2 regions of the Paucibacter hankyongi genome follow, and region 2 is predicted to be linked to the other one. Evidence: riboswitches for the same ligand, from Rfam matches in the RefSeq annotation. Region 2 holds a riboswitch; the other holds the start of a gene.
What was found. A riboswitch is a leader RNA that binds a small molecule or an ion and turns the genes downstream of it on or off. The one in region 2 is predicted to bind S-adenosylhomocysteine.

Region 1 (11,795 bases), on a different contig from region 2:
ATCACGCGGCGGCCGATGAACTGCGGCACCGGCGGCTGATAACTGGTCCAGTCCAGGGCATGCTTGTTGGCGCGCGCGGCAGCCAGGCTGACCATGGGGGTCTGCTTTTTGTTGGCGTGCAGATGGCGCACCTGCTCGTAATCGCTGCGCAGCTCGGCAATGAACTTGGCCGCGCGCTCGTCCGAGAGCAAGTCGCTGCAAACGCCGACGCTGCGCGAAGCATCCGGCACATAGACCACCGGGCCTTCGTAGTGCGGCGAGATCTTCACGGCCGTGTGCACCCGGCTGCAGGTGGCGCCGCCAATTAGCAGCGGCGTGCCGCGCGAGCGGAAATGCTCGTCGCGCTGCATCTCCGCGGCCACATGTTGCATTTCCTCCAGGCTGGGCGTGATCAGGCCTGAGAGGCCGATGATGTCGGCGCCCTCTTCCTTGGCCTTGGCCAAGATGTCTTGGCAGGGCACCATCACGCCCATATTCACGACCTCGAAGTTATTGCACTGCAGGACCACGGTGACGATGTTCTTGCCGATGTCGTGCACATCGCCCTTGACGGTGGCGATGACGATCTTGCCCTTCGGTTTGGCCTCGCCGCCGGCGTCGATCAAGGCCTGCTTTTCGGCCTCGATATAGGGCAGCAAATGGGCCACGGCCGACTTCATCACGCGGGCCGACTTGACCACCTGCGGCAAGAACATCTTGCCCGCGCCGAACAAATCGCCGACCACATTCATGCCGGCCATCAGCGGGCCTTCAATCACATGCAGTGGCCGGCCGCCCTTGGCTTGAATCGCTTGCCAGGCTTCTTCGGTATCGGCGGTGATGAACTCGGTGATGCCGTGCACCAGCGAATGGCTGAGGCGCTCATTCACATCGCCAGCACGCCAGGCCAGGCGGGTCGTGTCATCAATGGCCATACCCTTGGCGCGCTCGGCCACTTCGATCAGACGCTCGCCAGAGTCGGGCCGGCGGTTCAGCACCACGTCCTCCACGCGTTCACGCAACTCGGCATCGAGGTCGTCGTATACGCCCACCATGCCGGCGTTGACGATGCCCATGTCCATGCCGGCTTGAATCGCGTGGTACAGGAAGACGGTGTGGATGGCCTCGCGCACCGGATCATTGCCACGGAAGCTGAAGGACACATTTGACACGCCGCCCGATACCTTGGCGCCGGGCAGGTTCTGCTTGATCCAGCGCGTCGCTTCGATGAAGTCCACCGCGTAGTTGTTGTGCTCTTCGATGCCGGTGGCGATGGCGAAGATATTCGGGTCGAAGATGATGTCCTCGGCCGGAAATCCCACCTCGTTCACCAGGATCTTGTAGGCGCGTTCACAGATTTCGATCTTGCGGGCAAAAGTGTCGGCCTGACCTTGCTCGTCAAAAGCCATCACCACAGCAGCCGCGCCATAGCGGCGCACCAACTTGGCCTGGCGGCGGAACTCTTCCTCACCCTCTTTCATCGAGATCGAGTTGACGATGCCCTTGCCTTGGATGCACTTCAGGCCGGCTTCGATGACGGCCCATTTGGAGCTGTCGATCATGATGGGCACACGGGCAATCTCGGGCTCGCCGGCAATCAGATTCAGGAAGCGAACCATGGCGGCCTTGCTGTCCAGCATGGCCTCGTCCATATTGATGTCGATGACCTGAGCCCCGTTCTCGACCTGCTGGCGCGCCACGGCCAAGGCATCCTCGAACTGACCATTCAAGATCAAACGCGCAAAGGCCTTGGAGCCCGTCACATTGGTGCGCTCGCCGATATTGACGAACAGCGTGCCGGCGCCGATTTGCACCGGTTCCAGGCCCGACAGTTTCATCGCGTCGGGTTGAATGGCGGTGCTCGGGGCAGTAGTTTCAGCGGACATGGCGGCCTCAGAAGAGTCTTGGGCCGCGAACTCACCGCGGCCACGAAATCATGGATCGGTGAGCGTCGTTGTCAGCAGCCCAGATCAGGGTGAGCTGCCCGTTCAAGCCTGGCGAGCCCTCGCCGATCTCACGATCAATGCGGGTGGGCAGGTCGCAACGCTCCTTGAACCGTGCGTGATTTTACGCGCAGTGTGGGCAGCGAGCTCAATCGCCGCGAGGTTCAGCCGACAATCCAAGCAAAACATGAGCGAGACATCTTGGATCTGATACAGCTTCCCCCCCATAGTTTGCGGCCCGGTCAGCTGCTGACTTTCTCCCTGCGCGACGCGAGTGGGAAGCTGCTGGTGGCCAGCGGCCAGACGCTGCCGAACACGCCGCAAATGCAGGCCCTGCTGGCGCGCCCGATCTGGGTGCTGGCGCATGAGACCAAGGAATACCAGCGCGCCTTGGCCCACAAAATGGACACGATGATGCTGCAGGGCGCCAACCTGGGCGACATCGTCAATGTGCAAGCCGATTACAAGCCCGACCGCGCACAGCGCGTCGACTTGGGCGAGCAAGCCGCCTGGGCCGATTTGCAGATGCATGCGCACAGCCTGCTGCGCGACCCGCACACCGAGGACTTCCGCGGCCGTTTTCAGCAGCTGCACACCGATGCCATCGCCCGGCTCTCGCACCGGCCCGATGCGATCCTGATGTTCCTGATCTTTGATGCCAGCCAGGGTTTTGAGCGCTACAGCGCCCGCCACGCCTTGCTCTGCCTGGCCTTGGCCGAGCAATGCGCACTCAAGCTGGGCTGGCCGGACGACTGGCGGCTGGCCCTGACCCAGGCGGCCTTGAGCATGAACATCAGCATCAGCGCCCAGCAAGACCGCATGGCGGCGCAGGCCGACGAACCGAGCCACAGCCAACAACAAAGCCTGGTCTCACACGGGGACCGCTCGGCGAGCCTGCTGGCCGAACTCGGCGCCAAGTCGGAACTCTGGCTGAAGACCGTTTGCCTGCACCACGATGCCGGACCGGGCCCCTTGGCCGAGCGCGCGCCAGCCGAGCAGCTGGCCCGGCTGCTGCGTCGTATCGACATCTTTGCCTCACGCGTCAGCCCACGGGCATCACGCAAGGCCCAACCGGGCGCCATGGCAGCCCGCGCCGTGTTTCTAGATGAACTGAAACAGCCCGACGAAGCCGGCGCAGCCATCGTCAAAACTATTGGCCTCTACCCATTGGGCAGCTTGGTGAAACTGGCCAATGGTGAGGTCGGTATCGTCTACAAGCGCGGCCACAGCGCTACCGAACCGATGGTGGCCAGCCTACTGGGCAAGAGCGGCAACCCGCTGAGCGAACCGGTATCCCGCGACACTCGCTTGGCAACACAAGCGGTCGCCGCCAGCATGGCCCCGCATGAACTGAAACTGCGCGTCTCGATGGAGAAGCTGCTGAAGCTCAGCTGAGCCGCCACAGCGGCTCAGGCTGCTCTCAAAGCCCGATCAGGCCTCGACCAAGCCGCTCAGGAACTTCTCGCCGCTGGCGCGCGGCCGGTAGGCCGACACGCCCTTGGCGATCGCCGCGATGTGCTCCGGCGTGGTGCCGCAGCAGCCGCCGGCGATGTTCAGGAAGCCGCTGCGCGCAAACTCCTCCATCAGGCGGCCGGTCACGTCCGGGGTTTCATCAAAGCCGGTGTCGCTCATCGGATTGGGCAAACCCGCATTCGGGTAGCAGCTGATGGCAGTGCTGCCGGCGGCCTTGGCCAACTCTTCGATATAAGGCCGCATCAGCGTCGCGCCAAGCGCGCAATTCAGGCCGATCGCCAGTGGTTTGGCATGGCGCACCGAGTGCCAGAAGGCGGTCACCGTCTGGCCCGACAAGATACGACCGGATGCGTCGGTGACGGTGCCCGACACGATCACCGGCAGGCGCTCACCGGTGTCTTCCATCAATTCGTCCAAGGCAAAGATGGCCGCCTTGGCGTTCAAGGTGTCGAAAATGGTTTCGACCAGGAACAGGTCCACGCCACCGTCCAGCAAACCCTTGGCCTGCTCGTAGTAGGCGGCGCGCAGCGTGTCGAAGTCGACATTGCGGGCACCGGGGTCGTTGACGTCGGGACTGATGCTGGCCGTGCGCGGTGTGGGGCCGAGCGCGCCGGCGGCGAAGCGCGGCTTGTCCACCGTGCTGTACTTTTCGCATGCCGCACGGGCAATGCGGGCCGCGGCCACATTCATCTCGTAAGCCAAGGCTTCCAGGCCGTAATCCTCCTGCGCCACCGAGGTGGTGCCAAAGGTATTGGTCTCGATGATGTCCGCGCCGGCGGCCAGATATTTTTCGTGGATCTCGCTGATCACATCGGGCCGGGTCAGCACCAACAGGTCGTTATTGCCCTTCAGGTCCTTGGGATGATCGGCAAAACGCTCGCCCCGGAAGTCCGCCTCGCCCAACTTGTAGCGCTGGATCATCGTGCCCATGGCGCCGTCCAAAATCGCGATGCGCTGCTGCAGGATGGCGGGCAAGGCCGCGCCGCGGGTGAAGAGGGTGGAATTAGCGTTCATGGCGCCATTGTAGAAAGGCGTGGCGATCCGGGCTGCCACAAGGCCAAATCAGCCTGCCCAAATGAAAAGCGCCCACCGGCGGTGGGCGCTAGCAAGCAGGCAACGGGTGAAGACGCGTCAGCGCTGCGGGCCGGGTTTGCGGCCACCCTGCGGCCCTGGTCGGCGGCCGCGGCGCTCGTCTGGTCGGCCGCGCTCACCACGCGGCGCTTGGCCGGGGCGAGGCTCACGCGGGGCCTGAAACTGCGGGCGCTGAGCGGCGCGCTCGGCGGCCTCTTGGCGTGCGAGATCCAACAAACCCGGCAGCTCTTCGGGCGTCACGCCCTTCAGTGCGCAGAAGTTGGGCAGCGTCAAGGTGGTGCGTTCGAAGTCATGCAGCAGTCCGGCGCGGTTACGCGCCTGGGTCTGCTCCAGCGCCTGACGCTGCTGCTCCACCTGGAGGCGCTCTTGCTGCAGGCCGCGGCGGCGGGTCAACTCTTCCACGGCCGCTGCGCGGTGCTCATCGCTCAAGTCACCGGCGGGTTGTCCATCGAGGTCAAAGCGGTGCTTGGCCTTGCTGAGAGCCAGCAGATAGCCGGTACCACCGGTGTGACGGCGTAAAAAGGCCGACAGCTGAGCCTTGGTGAACACACCCGGGGCGCGCTCCTGGATATCGGCCTGAACGCGCAGCTTCAAGGGCTTGATGCCGCCACCGACGAACAGCGCCGGGAACAGTTCCTTCAGCTTGGCTGCGCAGGCAGCCGGCGACATGTCTTTCGCCGCGGCGGTCTCGGCTGCGGGCACATTCACCTCGGGCACGACCGCATCGACGGCAGGGGCTTCTTCGGCAGCAGCGGCGAGATTGTCGACGGCATCGACAGCGGCGACCGCCTCGACCGTTTCGAGTTCAGCCGGCGTTTGCGGCGCCGAAGTCGGCACCGTGTTGGGAGTTTCGTTCATGGGCAAGCGCCTCGGCGCAACTTCAAAGACAAAGAAAATTCAGAGCGCTATTGTCCACTGCCGCGAAGACAGCGCCTCGGGCCGCATATTGACGGGCTTCAAGCGCCTCCGCCGAAGACCTTTTTCAGGATCGCGCTGCCGCTGCCCAATGGGTCTTTGCGGATCTTGCGCTCCTCTTCGGCGATCATCAGATACAAGCCATCCAGGGTCTTGCCGGTCACGTACTGCTGGATGCTGGCATCCTCGCTTTTCACCAAGCCCAGCCCCACCGCCTTGCCGGCCACCGCGTTGTACTTGTCGGCCAAGGCCACTTTTTGCGTGGCCTGTGTGACCAGCGGCAGCAACTGCTGGCTCAAGGGTGCGCGGGTCTTGCCCACAAAGAACTGGGTGACGGAGTCATCCCCGCCCTTCAGGATTTGCAGACCATCTTCCACGCTCATGCCCTTGATCGCCGCGACCAACAAGGGCTTGGCCGCCGGCACCGCCGCCTCAGCGGCGCGGTTCATGGCCAGCAGTAGCTCGTCGACGCGCTTGCCCTGGCCGGTCATCTGCAAGAGCTTGGCGCCGTCTTTCAAATAACCGGGCAACTCGATGCGAACGGCCGGGTTATTCATGAAACCATCTTGCCGACCGAGGCCGGCAATCGCGGCATTGGCGCCACGCTCCAGAGCGGCGCGTATACCGGTCGCGGCATCGCTCTCACTCACAGCCGCACGCGCGGACCGGCCCAGCGCCAACAGGCCTGCGGCCAGCAGCATCGATCTACGCAACATCATCTTGAACTCCCTGCCTCTTGCTGGCGCGCTGTGGTCCCGACTTCAGGCGGTCGGGCTGGCTTCATTCTCATACAAGCCGACCACATCCTGGTCAATCGCCCCAAACAGGCTCAAGCCATCGGCGCCCTTCATCTCGATGCGCAGGCTGTCGCCGAAGGCCATATAGGCCGTTTTGGCTTGGCCGCTCTCAATCACTTCGAGTGCGCGCTTGTCGGCGATACAGCTATAGCCCCGGCCCGCGTCTTTATTGGACACCGGGCCCGAGCCGACCAGGCTGCCGGCACGCAGCGCGCGCGTCCTGGCGGCCTGGGCAATCAGCTGACCGAAATGAAAACTCATCTCCGGCCCAGCCTCGCATTGGCCGACCTTGCGGCCATTCCACATCGTCTGCAAGGCCAAATCAACCCGGCCGCCGCGCCAGGCCGACCCCAGCTCATCGGGCGTCACGGCCACCGGGCCGAAGGCCGTGGCCGGGCGGCTGTGGAAGCCGGCGCCCGGACCGCCCACGCCTTGGGGCCCCAGATGCCGCAGGCTCCACCCATTGGCCAGCAACAACAAACGCACGCCCTCAAGCGCCTGCTCGGGGTTGGCGCCTTGCGCCACATCACCGGTCATCACCGCGAGCTGGGCCTCGAAATCGATGCCCATGGCCTCGGATGCAAAACGAGCTGCATCACAAGCGCCCAGCAGTTCATCGCTGCAACCCTGGCGCATCAAGGGTTCGACGAGCAAGCTGGGCTGTTCGCCCGCCAGCGCCCTTTGCTGCAGCTCCACATGATTCAGATAGGCCGAGCCCTCCACCCATTGGTAAGCGCGAGGCAGCGGGGCCATGCATTGCTTGGGGTCAAAATTGAAGGCATGGCGCAAGCGCCCATGGTTGAGCCCAACATAGAGCTCCTCCAGTTGCGGCGCCAGAAAGCCCCAATCGTCCAGCACCTGCTGGAGCCGGCCCGCGATGCCGCTGGCGTAATGGGCCTGGCTCAGATCGCGCGACACGACCACCAATTGGCCGTCGCGGGATCCATCTTTCAAGGTAGCAAGTTTCATCGGAGGGTGAGAAATGCAGCAAAGCGATGGCAGCATTGTCCAATGCGCAGCATGCCCCCGAATATTTCCAGCCCGATTCAACGCCGCCAGCGGAAAGCCGCCTTGGCGGCCGCGCTGCTCAGCGTCATCGCGCATGCTTGGCTGCTGAGCCCGATCAAGCCCACGCAGGCCGTGCACAGCGCGGCCGCACCGACGCTGCGCCAAGGCCTGCAGACACGCACACTGGCGGCGCCAAACGTCACTAAGCCGCCCGCCTCAGAGCACATGGCCGCACCAGTCGGAGCCCGCCAGCCGCCGACACCGCCCGCGCCAGCCCAAACGTCCAGTATGGACACGCCCTCGCCCACCGGCAGCGACACCCATAGCCCAGCCGCGCCGGAAACACTCAGCGCGGCCAAGGCACCCAAGGTTTCGCCCGCGGTGGAATGGCGCTTTCTGCTGCTGCAAGACGGGCGCCAGGGCTTGGCCCGCTTGACCTGGCTGCCCAATCAGGATGCGAGTTATCAGCTTCGCCTCGATCGCCAACTCGACGGACGCCCCCTGCCCGGCTGGCGCAGCGAAGGCAAGGTCGGCCCGCAAGGCCTATTGCCCGAGCGCTTTGCGCAGCAGCGGCGCGGCCGCGACGCGCAGGCAACCAACTTTCGTCGGCCGGAAGGGCTGATCAGCTTTTCGGCCAACGCCGACGTCTTTGACTTGCCGGAAGGGGTACAAGACCGCCTCAGCTGGTGGTTCCAACTGGCCGCCACCCTGGACGCTGCCCCCGAACTTCAAACCCAGGGCGCCCGCCTGCACATGACGGTGATCGGCCTGCGTGGCGAAGCGCGCGACTGGGCATTTGAAGTCGTGGGGCCCGAGTTGCTGGACATGCCGGATCGTGCGGCGTTGCCGACTTTGCACCTGCACCGGCCGCAAATCTTCGCCCATAGCGGAGAAATCGACATCTGGCTGGACCCGATACGCCGCCACCTGCCAGTTCGGCTGGTTTACAAGCTGCCCGACGAGCGCAGCTGGGAGTTGCTGCTGCTGGATGACGGTCTGCCCCCCTGAACAAGGGTGTCAACACGTTATCTTTTGACGCTTTGAGCATGAAATTGCGCTCTCAGTCCCCCGAGAAGCCCAGAGTTCTGCCACTATTTATCCACGGCCAAGCGTTCAAGATGCCGATAACTCTTGAAACAAGCGCTGCTGGCCGCAGTTGACGCTGAAAGGAGCCATCATGCACATGCTTTACAACTCCCCCAGTTTCAGTGTCGTCAAGTTCGACGTCCAAGTGACAGAGCCCGTGCCTGGAGAATTCCTGCAGGCCAACCCGGAATTGCAACTGCACCGCGGCGGCTACGAGATCGTCGACAAGTTCAGCCGCAAAGAAATCTTCATCGAAGGCGCGCTGGCTCAGCAGTTTCAAGACGGCGTCGAGGCCTTGATTGAGCAGGATCCGAGCGAGGAAGACCTGGACGATTTCATTGAAGCCTATGCCAGCATGGGACATCAACCGGTCGTAATGCACTAAAAATCCCCCAATAAGGCTCTTGTCCTCGGCGCGCGGCTGGGACAAGATCGGGCAGCGTCACGCAGTCTGTGGCGTATGAGACTGCGAGGAGCTGCCCACTATGGTCAAGCGTTTGGCTGACGCGCGAGTCCTGCCCTCACCGGGCCTCAAGGAGGCGCCGGTGCTGGATCGGATGTGCACCCAGTTCGTGCTCACGCTGACGGTCAAGCATGCCGGCCGCTTCAATCTGCGCCGTGACTTCAACGGTCTGCTGTCATTCACCGGCCGCCACCTGGTTTGGCCGCTGCGCGTGTTGACCCGCTTGCGCGAGTACTTGAACCAACGCTGCCAGGGCAATGAGTTGTGGGCCGGCCAGGCAGACTTGAGCGATGACGCTTTTCTGCAGCGTTACGGCGTTTGGAGCGGGCCCTACTCGGAGGCCACGCTGTTTTTCTACCTGGACGAATACGTCAAGGACGCGCCCAAGGACATGATGTCGCTGCTGGCCACCACCAGTGAATGGCTAGACCGGCAACTGAAGCGCGAATCCACCCTGGTCGAAACCAATATTGCCGCGCTGGGCACGCTTTTGCAGCTGAATCCGGCGGAACGCGCGCTGCTGCTCTACGGCACGCTGGCCCGCTACCAGCGCGAATTACGTGGCGCTCTGGTCGAGTTCAAGGTCAACACCGCCCAGGAAGCCTTTGCCGCCATCGCCGCCGTCGCCGGGGTCAACCCGCAGGAGGTCGCCGAAGCCTTGCGCGCAGGCTCCCGGCTGGAACGCATCGGCATGGTCGAGAACCTGATCTCCGAACACAACATCACCGACCTGGCGGACCTGATGAAGGTCAGCGACCAGCTGCCGCCGGTGCTGATGCGCGAGTACAAGGGCCCGCATGACCTGATGGCGGTGTTCACCCGCCCGGCCTCCAAGAGTCCGCTGGCAGCAGATGACTTCCAGTTTGTGAACGAAGACCTGGCCGTGCTGCAAACGCTGCTGAGCCAGGCGGTTCGCCGTCACGAGGCCGGCGTCAATATCTTGCTCTATGGCCCCCCGGGCACCGGCAAAACCGAGTTGGCCAAGGTGGCGGCGGCCGCCGCCGGCCTCGACCTGTATGAGGTCGAATATGCCGACCGCGAGGGCAATTCGCTGTCCGGCCGCGACCGCTACCGCTCACTGCAAATCAGCCAGGTTTTCCTGAAGGCGAGCGAAAACGTGGCCCTGCTGTTCGACGAGGTCGAAGATGTGTTCCCGCCGCTGTCCAGCGACACGGCGCAGCTGATTGCCCGCATGGACTCGGCACTTGAGGCGCCCACCTCGGGGTCGGTCAGCGGCAAGGCTTGGGTCAACCAAATACTGGAAACCAACCCGGTGCCGGTGATCTGGATCACCAACCGCATCGAGCAGATCGACCCGGCTTTCCGGCGCCGCTTTCAGTACCACCTGGAGCTGAAATCACCGCCACCCGGCGCACGCCTGGGCCTCGTCACCAAGGCGCTGGCCGATGTGAACGTCAGCGCCGAGTTCACCGCTCGGCTGGCCGAACGGCGCGGACTGACCCCGGCGCAGATCCGCACGGCGGTGCGCTTTGCGCAACTGGCCGGTGAGGCGCAGGACTGCGAGCGGATGATCGAGCGCCAATTGGAAAATGCCGACAAGGCTCTCGGCCATCAGTCGCGTGAACGCGGGGCTCGCCCGGTGGTGACGCAGTACGCACTCGACCTGCTCAACTGTGAGTCACGATTCGAGATCCCGCGCATCGTCACTGCGCTGCAGCGGCGCGGCTGCGGCAACCTCTGCTTCTACGGCCCGCCCGGCAGCGGCAAGACGGCCTTGGCCGAGCACATTGCCCAGGCCCTAGGCCGCCCGCTGATGATTCGCCTGGCGAGTGACCTGGCGAGCAAATTCGTCGGTGAAACCGAGCAAAACATGGCCCGCATGTTCGAAGCCGCGAGCAACGAGAACGCGGTCTTGCTGCTCGACGAAGCCGACAGCTTTTTGCGCAGCCGCCGCATGGCGGAGCGCAACTACGAGGTCAGCGAGGTCAATGAAATGCTGGCCGGCATGGAACGTTTTGCCGGTATCTTCATCTGCACCACCAATTTGTTTGAAGACCTGGACGAGGCAGCGCTGCGCCGCTTTGCCTTCAAGATCGCCTTCAAGCCGCTGAAGCCCGAGCAACGCGAACGCATGTTTGTACAAGAAGCGCTGGCCGGCCAAGCCCAGCAACTCGACTCGGACCAATGCGCAAGGCTGGCCGCCCTGGATGCCTTGACCCCGGGCGACTTTGCCGCCGTGCGCCAGCAGGTCGAGATCCTCGGCGAGGCCCTGACGGCGGATGAGTTTTTGTCTCAGCTAGAAGCCGAACACAAGCTCAAGCCCGACGTGCGCAGCCGCCGGTCCATCGGCTTCAAACACTGAAGACGGTCTCCAAGGACGCGAAGCCCTTGATCTCGATCGGGTTGCCGAAGGGGTCGCAGAAGAACATGGTCCATTGCTCGCCCGCCTGACCGGCAAAGCGCAGCTGCGGCGGAATCACAAACTCAACACCGGCCTGCTGCAATCGGGCCGCCAGCGCCTGCCAGTCCGGCAAGGCCAGAATCAAACCCAGATGCGGCATCGGCACCATGTGATCGCCAACCCGGCCGGTCAGGCTGGTGGCGAAGGGCTCACCCAGATGCAGCGAAATCTGGTGTCCGAAGAAGTCAAAATCGACCCAGGTCGCGGTGCTGCGGCCCTCCGCACAGCCCAATAATCGACCGTAAAAATCACGTGCCTGGTCCAGATCGCGGACATGAAAAGCCAGATGAAAAATGCTGCGCGCCATAAAGCCTCCAAAGTTCGTGGCATCGTAGCGGCATGAGCCACCACAAAGAATTGCCCAGCAGCCTCAAGCTGCTGACCATCTGGCTGCTGATCTTCCTATTGGTCTTCCTGGCTTTCCAGGCCTGGGAGCGTCAGCGCCAGCAGAGCCGCTTCGCCCTCAACGCCGGCGAAATCGTGCTGAAACGAGCACCCGACGGCCACTTCCACTGGCCTGGCGAGGTCAATGGCCTGGCGGTTGATTTTTTGGTCGACACCGGCGCCACGGCGACGGCCCTGCCGCAGGCCCTGGCCGAACGAGTGGCGCTGCAAGC
Region 2 (11,795 bases):
GGCCGTCTTGCCGAAGCGGGCTCGACCGGCCAGCATGCGGGCATCAAAAACCGCATTGCTCTGCGGCTGATAGACATCCACACCGGGACATTTTTGATTCAGCATCAAGGCCGGCGCGGCCCACTCAAGGCCGGCAAAATGTGGCAGCACCCACATCACCGGTGCCGAGCTGGTTTCGGCCAGTTTGATGTCGCCCTTGATGTGCATCAGCCGCTGCAGACGCTCGGCCGAGGCGAACCAGAGCAAACCGCGCTCCAGCACGCTGCGGCCCATCCAGCCGAAATGCTCGCGCGCCAATTGCTCGCGTTCGGCGGCCGAGCGCTCCGGAAAGCAGAGTTCCAGATTACGCAGTGCGATGCGCCGGCGCCGCTTGGCCAACTGCCACAGCAGCCCACCCAGACCCCGGCCCAGCGCAGCCAACACGGAAAGCGGCAAGAAATGCAACAGCCACAAGAGGCCAATGGCGCCATGCGCCCCCAAGCGAGACCACATCCTCAAGACTCCTGCTTGGCGTCAAGGTCGGCGGGCGCGGCGCCAATGTCCAGGCCCCGCGGCTGCTTGTAGCGGTTGTAGCCCCACAAATACTGGGCGGGGGCAAGTCGGATCAGCTGTTCCATGGATTGATTGATGAGGGTGGCAGCGGATTCTGGCGCGGAATCGGCCGAAATTTGCGGGCCTGGGTAGACATGCACGGCATAACCCTGCCCAGCCGGCAGGCGCTCGCCCCAGATCAACAGCGGCGTGGCGCCGGTCTGCTGCAGCAAGCGCGCGGCCAGCGTCATCGTATAGGCCGATTGACCGAAGAACGGCGCCCAGACGCCGAGCCCCTCGGGCGGCACCTGATCAGGTAACAGGCCGATGGTCTGGCCGCGTCGCAGCGCCCGGATCATCTGACGCACACCGGCCAGTGTGGCCGGCGCCGTCGCCAAGCCGAGTCGGCTGCGCGAGGCTTCAACCACGGCGCGCAACCAGACCTGCCGGGCCGGCCGATACAACACCGTGATGGGCGATTCGGCCGTGGCGAAGCGTTCCGCATAGGCCTGAGCGGTGATCTCAAAGCAACCCAGATGTGGCGTCAACAAGACCATGCCGCGCCCCTGCGCAATCGCTTGCTGAATCAATTCAACCCCGTGCCAACGCACCAGGTCGCCGAGCGGCAGTTGCGCCGGCCGCATCCACAACCAGGGAATTTCCATCATCATCCGGCCCGCTCCGGCAATGCCGCCGCGAGCGGCGGACCAAGCCAGCCCGGCGATCTTCACATTGGCCAGGTAGCGCCGCCGGTAGCTGCCCGAGGACCAATAGGTCAGCCAGCCGAGGCCCGCCCCAATGCCATGCAAGACGCGCAAGGGCAGTTTCGACAAGATTCGGAACAGCAGCATCAACATATTTCTATAATCTCGTTATCGCCGAGTTAATTTGGACAACTTGCGGGGCGATGCGGGCTTTATTCAAGGGAATGAAACATCCGCCGGGCTGCGATGCTCAACAAATGCTGCTAAAGCGTTCGCCGCGTCTCCCGACAGCACGGCAACGCCGATGAACTGTTAACTGGAGTGTAAAAGTGGCGAACAACGATTTTCTCTTTACTTCTGAATCTGTCTCGGAAGGTCATCCCGACAAGGTCGCGGATCAGATCTCGGACGCGATTCTCGACGCAATCTTCGCCCAAGATCCGCGCTCGCGTGTGGCGGCCGAAACCTTGACCAACACCGGCTTGGTCGTGCTGGCCGGCGAAATCACCACCAACGCCCATGTGGACTACATCCAGGTGGCGCGCGACACCATCAAGCGCATCGGCTACGACAACACCGAGTACGGCATCGACTACAAGGGCTGCGCGGTGCTGGTGGCTTATGACAAGCAAAGCAATGACATCGCCCAGGGCGTGGACCACGCTTCCGACGACCACCTGAACATCGGCGCCGGCGATCAGGGCCTGATGTTCGGCTACGCCTGCGACGAAACGCCCGAGCTGATGCCGGCGCCCATCTATTACGCACACCGTCTGGTCGAGCGCCAAGCTCAGCTGCGCAAGGACGGCCGCCTGCCCTTCTTGCGCCCCGACGCCAAGAGCCAGGTGACGATGCGCTATGTGAATGGCAAGCCGCACTCGATCGACACGGTGGTGCTGTCCAGCCAGCACAGCCCCGAGATGAGCGACGGCCAGAAGATGAAGCCCGAGTTCATCGAAGCGGTGATCGAAGAGATCATCAAGCCGGTGCTGCCGCCGGCTTGGTTGCAAGACACCAAGTACCTGATCAACCCAACCGGTCGTTTCGTCATTGGCGGCCCGCAAGGCGACTGCGGCCTGACCGGCCGCAAGATCATTGTTGACACCTACGGCGGCGCTTGCCCGCACGGTGGTGGTGCCTTCTCCGGCAAGGATCCCAGCAAGGTCGACCGCTCGGCCGCCTATGCAGCCCGTTATGTAGCCAAGAACATCGTCGCTGCCGGCCTGGCACGCCAGTGCCAGATTCAGGTCGCGTACGCGATTGGCGTCGCCAAGCCGATGAATGTGACGGTGTACACCGAAGGCACCGGCGTGATCAGCGATGACAAGATCGCCGCCCTGGTCAACGAGCATTTCGATCTGCGTCCCAAGGGCATCATCCAGATGCTGGACCTGCTGCGCCCGATCTACGCCAAGACCGCCGCTTATGGCCACTTCGGCCGCGAAGAACCCGAGTTCACGTGGGAGCGTACTGACAAGGCTGCGGCGCTACGCGCTGCGGCTGGCCTGTAAAGCCTCGAGCGACAGCGAGCTTGTGAGGTTGTCGGCCCTCAGGGCTGCAGCAGGCCTGTAACGAGCGCAACAGCCAACAAAAAGGCCGCCCAGGGTTTCCCGGGCGGCCTTTTTTTCATTCACGTCACAACCGTCAGCTCAGCCCACAAAGCTTCTTGAACGGCCCCAGCACGGCCTCGCCACGGAAGGGCTTGACGATCCAGCCGGTCACGCCAATGGCCTTGCCGCGAGCGCGCAGCTGCGGGTTGTCTTCGGTGGTCAGCATAACGATGCGCACGCTGGTATTGCCCAGCTCGGTACGGATCTTCTCGGCCATGGTGAGGCCATCCATATTGGGCATATTGACATCGCTGACAACCAGTCGGATGTCTGGATCGCCGCGAAGCTGCAAAAGACCATCGCGGCCGTCGGTGGCCACGATCACCTGAAAACCATTCTTCCCCAGAAAGGTGGCCACGATCTCACGCATGGTGCTGGAATCGTCAACCACGAGCACATTCGCCATATCCCAAAGTCTCCCGTCGCAGCGGCTGCCGCGGTTCTAAAAAAGATCCAGCTCGCCGGTCGGGCCGGCCGAGGGCGCATGCGCCATGAACTCGGCAAACTCATCCACCGACCAATGCAGATTGAAGATAACTCGCTGCACAATCACCAGCGGCGGCATGCCCGGCCGGGCCGGATCAGACAAATGGTAGCGGATGCACAGTTGCGGATCCTGCGAGCCGAAGGAAATGTATTTGTGCTGATGGTTGATGACGATCGGCACCTGAATCTGCTGCTTGCTGAGATCCTGCGGCGGGATGTAGCGATTCTTGAACGCGCCCCAGATCAGGTTGGTGGTCTCGCCCAACATATTGTTGAGCTCGCGAAAGTTCAGGTCGCCGCCCATGCCCTCATAGCTGAAGCCCTGGATCAGCCCCTGCCGCAGCGCATTTTCCTCGGTCTGCAACATCATGTAGCCGCGGCACCAGGTGCTTTCGATCGGGATCAGCGTCGACACCTCGCCATGAATGATTCGGTCGTGCACCACATAAGGCGACTCGGCCTCGACACTGGCAAAGGGGAACATCGCCTTCAAGGCCTCACAAGTCAGCTCGACGATGCCTCGCACCAGCACGGTCGGATAGCTGAGGCTGAAGATCGCATGGTCGACCGCCTCCCGCAGGCGAGGAAGGTCCCCACTCGTCCAGCGATGCCGCACCGCAACTTGCTCCTGCAGCGTCAATTCGCGATCGCTGGTGCGGCGCAAAAAGATCGGCAGCTCAGGCCGCAGCTTGTGAATGGCACGCGCCAAGGTCAGGCCATCGGGGCCCTCGCAAGGCAGATCCTCGGCCAGCAAAACGCCGCCTAGATCCTTGTGCTGCGCCAGAGCCGCCAAGGCATCACTGGCCGAGCGCGGCAAGATCTGCAGCCCGACTTGCTGACAGAAGTCGACCAGGCTGGCGTAATGCACCGGGTCGTGCTCCAGCAAAAGAACCTTGGCCGCGAGTTGAGTGGTTTCCGTCATGTCATTTCGGTGCGCAGGCGCCCGCCCTCTCGGCCCATTGGGGCCACCTATTCCGGACTATTTCGGCAGCTTCCGGGTTTTCTGAAGCAAAAGATGGGCTCAATTGCGGCGGCACAATCCGCCCATGCGCACACCCCGTCTCGATGATCTGCGCCGCTACGCGGTCGCTCGCACCCTCTTCACCCCGACCAGCCTGCCGCAGGCGATTACTCGGCTCGGTTTTGTGCAGGCCGATCCGATCCGAGCTCCGGCGCGAGCTCAAGACCTGACCCTGAGGCTGCGCGTCAAGGGCTACCGAGTCGGCGATCTAGAGCGCCGCTACCCGCGCTTGGACGTCGAGGAAGACTGCCTGGTCAACTACGGCTTCCTGCCTCGCGAACACTTGCGCCTGATGCACCCGCGCGTGGCTCGGCGCGGCTGGAACGCAGAGACCACCCAGCATGCCACCCAACTGCTCGCCTTGCTGCAAGAACTCGGCCCGAGCCACCCGCGCGACATCCAGGCCCGGCTAGATCTGGGCAACACTCGCAATGCCTGGGGAGGCAGCAGCAATGCCACCACCCATCTGCTTGACAGCATGCATTACCGCGGCCTCTTGCGCGTCCACAAACGCGAAGCTGGGACTCGTATTTACGCCCCCGCCGAGCACCCCGTCGACGAACGCACGCCGATGGAGAAGGCCCAGGCGCTGTTGCAATTGGTACTGGCCAAATACGCGCCGCTGCCCTCGCGCAGCCTCGGGCAGTTGTGCAGTCTGTTGGGCTATGGCGCGCCGCATCTAGCGGCCGAACTCAAGCAGGCCCTGCTGCTCGCCCGCAAAAACTGGCCCAGCGTGGAGCTCGACGGCCTGCGCTGGTTCTGGCCCGAAGGGGAAAACCCCTGCGCCAAGCGCTGGCAGTTCGATGAGGAATTGCGCCTGCTGGCCCCATTCGATCCGATCGTCTGGGATCGCCTGCGCTTCGAATTGCTGTGGGGCTGGGCCTATCGCTTTGAAGCCTACACCCCGGCACCGAAACGCAAGCTCGGCTACTACGCCCTGCCGATGCTGTGGCGAGGCCAGGTGTTGGGATGGGCCAATCTTGCGGTGCAACAAGACAGCCTGCAAGCCCAAAGCGGTTTCATCAACGGAGACGCGCCGCCGGACAAAGCCTTCGGTCCGGCCTGGCAGGCCGAACTGGCCCGTATGCGCGAATTCCTGGCCTTGCCCGCGGCCTAAGCCAAGGCCGAACGAGCGGCGAGCAAGGCGGCCGCCACCTCGGCAAACCCGATGCCCTGCTCCGCATCCGTCACATAGCTCGGCAGATGCTGCAGCTGCGGCACAAAGCGAGCGATATTGGCCACCCCGACGCTCAAGGGCATGCGTGCGAACATCTGCTGGTCATTGGTCGAATCGCCAACATACAGCCATTGCCCGGGTTCGAAGGCCTCACCCAACACGGCCTGCACCGCCCAGTGTGCGGCCGTCCATTTGCTGTGTTCGCCGATCCAACCGTTGACGTGGATCGAGCTGACGGTGGCGACCAAGCCATGGGCCCGCATCAGCCCACACACGGCGGCGATCTGAGCCTGATCCAGATGGGCAAACTCGCTGTGGTCGATGGCAATGTCGGTCAGGCGCCCGGCCGAATCAGTGGCTAAGCGCGCACCTGGGACTCGGTCCTGGATCTCCGCCGCGCAGACCTGCAGCCGCTCGAAATTGGCAAGTCGGGTAGGCTCATCTTGACTGAAGGCAATGCGCAATTGCTCGCCTTCGCCGCGCAGCATAACCGCGCCGTTCTCGGCCACGATGGCCGCCACCGGCCAAGCCATGGCAAAGGGCTCGCTCCAACCGGCGGGCCGTCCGGTGATGGCAATCACCGGCAGCCCATGCCGACGCAGATCATGCAGGGATTGCAAGGCGGCCGGGGCGATCTGACCGTCGGCGGTCAAGGTGTCATCGATATCGGTCAGGACACCGCGCAGGCCGCGCAGCGAGTCGGGAGGGCATTGGCTGAAAGGTCGCATGGGCAGGATTGTCCGCAAAACAATGGGCTGTTCCCGCAATTGCCAGCCATGATGCGTCTAGAATTGCGCCGTTCCGAGGAGCGTTGCAACCTGCTACACACAGCAGGCCAGGCTCGGAAAAGTTTTGCGCCAGGCTGCATTCAACTTGAATCGACCGGCAAGACCTGCAACCGCGCTCACCCGCTGACGTCTTCGCGTGGGTGATCGGTTTGCCCAAATGATGACGGTAGCGGCTTCAAATTCTGAAGGAGCCCGCAATGACCACCGCTGCATCGACAACCCTGTCCAAAGACCAATACCACATTGCCGACCTGAGCCTCGCCGCCTGGGGCCGCAAGGAAATGAACATCGCCGAGAGCGAAATGCCGGCGCTGATGGCGATCCGCAAGGAATACGCCGCCACCCAGCCGCTCAAGGGCGCGCGCATCACCGGCTCGCTGCACATGACGATCCAGACCGCTGTGCTGGTCGAAACACTGCAAGCCCTGGGTGCCGAAGTGCGCTGGGCCTCGTGCAATATCTACTCGACCCAGGACCAAGCCGCCGCCGCGCTGGTGGCCGTGGGCACGCCGGTGTTCGCCTACAAGGGCGAGACCCTGGTGGACTACTGGGACTACACGCACCGCATCTTCGACTTCGGCGCCAAGGGCACGCCCGGCGAAGGCCCGAACATGATCCTGGACGACGGCGGCGACGCCACGCTGCTGATGCACTTGGGCCAGAAGGCCGAGAAGGATCTGAGCGTGCTCGACAAGCCAGGCAGCGAAGAAGAACGCGTGCTGTTCGCAGCCATCAAGGCCAAGATCGCCGTTGACCCGACCTGGTACACCCGCAAGAGCGCCGAGATTCTGGGCGTGACCGAAGAGACCACCACCGGCGTGCACCGTCTGCAGGAAATGGCCGCCAAGGGCTCGCTGCTGTTCCGCGCCATCAATGTGAACGACTCGGTGACCAAGAGCAAATTCGACAATCTGTACGGCTGCCGCGAGTCGCTGGTGGACGGTATCAAGCGCGCCACCGATGTGATGATCGCCGGCAAGGTTGCCGTCATCGCCGGCTACGGTGATGTGGGCAAGGGCTCGGCCCAAGCCATGCGCGCGCTGTCGGCCCAGGTCTGGGTGACCGAGATCGACCCGATCTGCGCGCTGCAGGCAGCGATGGAAGGCTACCGCGTCGTGACCATGGAATACGCCGCCGACAAGGCCGACATCTTCGTCACTACCACCGGCAACAAGAGCGTCATCCGCCATGAACATATGGCCGCGATGAAGAACAACGCCATCGTCTGCAATATCGGTCACTTCGACAATGAGATCGATGTCGCCGCGCTCGAGAAGTACGAGTGGGAAGAGATCAAGCCACAGGTCGACCACGTGATCTTCCCCGATGGCAAGCGCATCATCTTGCTGGCCAAGGGCCGTCTGGTGAACCTGGGCTGCGGCACCGGCCACCCGAGCTATGTGATGAGCTCCAGCTTCGCCAACCAGACGATCGCCCAGATCGAACTGTTCGCGCACAAGGACGCCTATGACATCGGCAAGGTCTATGTGCTGCCCAAGCACCTGGACGAGAAGGTGGCGCGCTTGCAGCTGACCACGCTGAATGCGCAGCTGAGCGAGTTGACCGAGGAGCAGGCGGCGTATATCGGAGTGCCGAAGCAAGGCCCCTACAAGCCCGACACCTACCGCTATTGATCTGAAGGCTACTACGCGGTCGCCAGGCGTTGTTGCGGGTCCCTCCGCAGATCCTCACGTAGCCCAAGCTACGCTCCGGTCTGCGGATCCGCCCGCGTCTAGCCTGACGACCGCTCGCTACGCCTCGACACACCTGACCCCTCTCCTATGCGCGCTGATCAACTGTTAGTTTCCAAAGGCCTGGCGCCGACTCGTTCGGCGGCGCAGCGGCTGATCACGGCCGGTGCGGCGCAGTGGCAAGGCCCCAAAGACTGGCAGGCGATCCGCAAGGCGGGTGAGGAATTGCCGGAGCACTGCGAGTTGCGGGTCAGCGATGACGCGGAACTGCGCTTCGTCTCGCGCGGCGGGCTCAAGCTGGAGGGCGCGCTGCACCAGAGCGGCTTGAATGTGAGCGGCCTGACGGTGCTGGACATGGGTCAAAGCACCGGCGGCTTCACCGACTGCCTGCTGAAAGCGGGCGCGGCCAAGGTGGTCGGCGTGGACGTGGGCCACAGCCAGTTGCACGAGCAGCTGCGCCAGAACCCCCAGGTGGTGGGGCTGGAGCATTTGCATGTGCGCGAGCTGGCAGGTTCGGCGCTGGCGCAGCACGCGCCGCCCGAAGGCTTTGCCTTGATCGTCGGTGACCTCAGCTTTATTTCGATGCTGGGCGCCCTGCCCCATCTGGCCGCCTGGCTGGCGCCCAAGGGTCAGGTCTTGCTGCTGGTGAAACCGCAGTTCGAGCTGGGCAAGAAGGCGCTGGCCCGCGGCGGCCTGGTCAAAGACGCCAAGCAATACCCGCTGCTGGAAACCCAGGCACGCCAAGCCGCCCGAGAGCAGGGCTGGCAGGTGCTGGGCTATTTTGAGAGTGCCATCACCGGCGGTGACGGCAACAAAGAATTTTTCCTCTGGGCGCAAGCGCCCGAGGCTGCGAAAGACAAGCCATGAGCACAGCAACACCCCGCATTCCAGTCAGTTTCGAGTTCTTCCCGCCCAACACACCGGTGGGCACCGAGAAGCTCAAGACCGTGGTGCAAGACCTGAGCGTGCTGAAGCCGCATTACTTCAGCGTCACCTATGGCGCCGGCGGCTCCACCCGCGACAAGACCCTCAGCACGGTGATGGACATTGCGGCGGCCGGCTTTGAGGCCGCGCCACACCTCTCCTGCGTAGGCTCCACGCGCGAGAACATCGCCGAGATTTTGGCCACCTATCGCGCGCAAAACATTCGCCGTGTGGTGGCCTTGCGCGGCGACCTGCCCAGCGGCACCGCTACCGCCGGTGAGTTCCGTTATGCCTCCGAGCTGGTCGCCTTCATCCGCGAAACCCAAGGCGCGGATTGGCAGATCGAAGTGGCCGCCTACCCCGAGTACCACCCGCAGCAGCGCTACGCGGCCAAGGACCTGCAACACTTCGCCGCCAAGATGCGTGCCGGGGCTAACTCGGCGATCACGCAGTTCTTCTTCAACCCCGATGCCTACTTCCACTTCGTCGATGAAGCACGCAAGTTGGGTGTGGACGCGCCGATCGTGCCGGGCATCATGCCCTTCCACAACTACGCTCGCATCGCCCAGTTCGCGGCACGCGACGGCATTGAGATCCCGCGCTGGGTGGCCCTGAAGATGGAAGGCTATATGGACGATGTGGCCAGCATTCGCGAATTCGGGCTGGAGGTGATGACCCGCGTTTGCGAGCGCCTGATCGCCGGCGGCGCGCCCAGCATCCACTTCTATACGCTCAATCAATCCGCTTTGACGTTGGAGTTGTGCAAACGCCTCAGTCTTGGCTGAGCTTCTTGCGCAAGATCAATTTGAAGAAGCCCTCCCCGCGAGGGCTTTTTTGACTTTGCGTTAGATCAAGGGTTTACCCAGGCCAACAGCTTCAAATCTCTTCCATCGGGGCTGTTCCCGGCTTTTTAGGAAGTAGATCAATGACAAGCAAGCTCTTCAGCGTTATCGCCACCGTGTCCGCAGCCGCCGCTTTGGCCTGCACCTCTTTCGCCGCTCAAGCCCAACAAGAAGGCCCTTGGCTGGTGCGCGCACGCGCTGTGCATCTGGATTCGGCCAACACCAACAGCGACAAACTGCGCACCACTTTGAGCGCCGTGGTGGGTTCGCCTGCCGAAGCCTCGATCAACAACAAGTGGCTGCCTGAAGTGGACATCACCTACTTCATCACCCCCAATATTGCCGCCGAGTTGATCCTGACCTACCCGCAATCGCAAGACCTGTCGGTCACTGGCGTGGGCAAGATCGGCAGCTTCAAGCACCTGCCTCCCACCCTGAGCGCGCAGTACCACTTCAGCCCCACCAGCACTTTCCGTCCTTACGTGGGTCTGGGCGTGAACTACACCAATCTGTCCAGCATCAAGTTCGACTCGAACGTGGCGCCGCTGGACCTGAGCCTGAAGAACAACAGCTGGGGCTTCTCCGCACAGATCGGTGCTGACATTGAAGTTGCCAAGAATCTGTACCTGAACATCGACATCAAGAAGGTTCAGATCAAGACCACCGTCTACTCCAAGGGCACGGACATCGGCGAATTCAAGGTCGATCCGCTGCTGGTCGGCGTGGGCCTGGGCATGCGCTTCTAAGCCAGCCTAGCCATTGAAAAAGCCGCTGCCGCCCATCAGGGCCGCAGCGGCTTTTCTCTTTCGACTCGTTCGCCTTACAAGACGGCAAACGCATCCCGCGTCATATTCTCCGGCCCACCCTCGGCGCGGCAGACCACATCGTCCTCGATGCGGATGCCGCCGAAGCGGCCGAGGCGCTCCACCAAGGCCCAGTCCACCGAAGCAGATGCAGGGCTGGCCCGCAGTTGGCGCAACAGTGTCGGGATGAAATACAGCCCCGGCTCGATCGTCACCACCATGCCGGCTTGCAGCGTGCGGGTCAGGCGCAAATAGGGATGGCCCTCGGGCTTGGGCGCCAGCGCGCCACGCTCGTCAGCCATGAAGCCACCAATGTCGTGCACCTGCAGCCCGAGCAGATGGCCGATGCCATGCGGCATAAAGCTCGAGGTCACGCGTTCAGCGAGTTGTGCCTCGACGCTCATCTTGACGATGCCCTGCTGCTGCAGGATGGCAGCGATACGACGATGGGTGCTGAGATGTATCTCACGGTAGTCCACCCCGGCGCGCACCTCGTCCACCAGCGCCAGCTGGGCGCTCTCCATTGCGGCCAGCAGCGCGTCGAACTCGGCGCTGGCGGCATTACCATGGGTCCAGGTGCGGGTGATGTCGGAGGCATAACCGTTCACCTGAGCGCCCGCGTCGATCAAGAAGCTGAGGCTCTCTGCGGGACGCTGCTCGTCTTGATACTGGTAGTGCAGCACGGCGCAGTGCTCGTTCAGCGCAACGATGCTGCCATAGGGCAGATCACGGTCGGTGTGCCCGGCGGCAATCAAGTAAGCGCGGTGGATCTCGGCCTCGGAGCCGCCGGCCAAAAAGGCAGCGCGCGCGGCCAGGTGCGCTGGCGCGGCGCGGCGTGAGGCGGCACGCATCTGCTCCAACTCATACTCGCTCTTGCAAGCTCGTGGGTAGTGCAGCAGGTTCAGCAGGTCGGCGGGGTTGTTCGGCTGCACGCCGTCCAGCGCCGCATCGGCCTCACCGATGATGGCCAAGCGGCCGGGCACTTTCAGATGAGCGGCCGCATCCTCGGCACGGCTGATGACGATCAGTTCCACATGCTCAATCCATTCCCCGGTCGGAGCGCTGGGCGGCACATGCCAGTAATCATCGGGCTGGTAATAGACCACGCGCGGCTTGTGACCGGGGCGCAGCAAGAGCCAGCTATTGGGGTGGTTGACCAAGGGCAGCCACTGCTTGAAATGCGGATTGGGCTGAAACAGATAGGGCCGATCGTCCAGA

Region 1: it holds a riboswitch for S-adenosylhomocysteine, as region 2 does, so the genes downstream of both, metH (methionine synthase) here and ahcY (adenosylhomocysteinase) in region 2, are expected to answer to the same signal.

The regions. Positions count from the first base shown of each region.
Region 1 covers NZ_JBBHJX010000002.1:452,615-464,409, reverse strand. Annotated here, with positions in the region: gene metH (methionine synthase) at 1-1,865, opposite strand, end outside; S-adenosyl-L-homocysteine riboswitch at 1,919-2,037, opposite strand; gene WG899_RS05555 (HD-GYP domain-containing protein) at 2,124-3,317, shown strand; gene WG899_RS05550 (homocysteine S-methyltransferase family protein) at 3,354-4,409, opposite strand; gene WG899_RS05545 (ProQ/FINO family protein) at 4,527-5,345, opposite strand; gene WG899_RS05540 (DUF4197 domain-containing protein) at 5,444-6,118, opposite strand; gene WG899_RS05535 (fumarylacetoacetate hydrolase family protein) at 6,164-7,168, opposite strand; gene WG899_RS05530 (DUF3108 domain-containing protein) at 7,211-8,215, shown strand; gene WG899_RS05525 (BTH_I0359 family protein) at 8,385-8,678, shown strand; gene WG899_RS05520 (ATP-binding protein) at 8,779-11,079, shown strand; gene WG899_RS05515 (VOC family protein) at 11,069-11,485, opposite strand; gene WG899_RS05510 (retropepsin-like aspartic protease family protein) at 11,518-11,795, shown strand, end outside.
Region 2 covers NZ_JBBHJX010000014.1:87,573-99,367, reverse strand. Annotated here, with positions in the region: gene WG899_RS17935 (LpxL/LpxP family acyltransferase) at 1-492, opposite strand, end outside; gene WG899_RS17930 (lysophospholipid acyltransferase family protein) at 495-1,388, opposite strand; gene metK (methionine adenosyltransferase) at 1,565-2,746, shown strand; gene WG899_RS17920 (response regulator) at 2,880-3,251, opposite strand; gene WG899_RS17915 (chemotaxis protein CheX) at 3,288-4,253, opposite strand; gene WG899_RS17910 (DNA glycosylase AlkZ-like family protein) at 4,378-5,469, shown strand; gene WG899_RS17905 (HAD-IIB family hydrolase) at 5,466-6,257, opposite strand; S-adenosyl-L-homocysteine riboswitch at 6,327-6,442, shown strand; gene ahcY (adenosylhomocysteinase) at 6,515-7,951, shown strand; gene WG899_RS17895 (TlyA family RNA methyltransferase) at 8,099-8,875, shown strand; gene metF (methylenetetrahydrofolate reductase [NAD(P)H]) at 8,872-9,717, shown strand; gene WG899_RS17885 (OmpW/AlkL family protein) at 9,858-10,520, shown strand; gene pepQ (Xaa-Pro dipeptidase) at 10,595-11,795, opposite strand, start outside.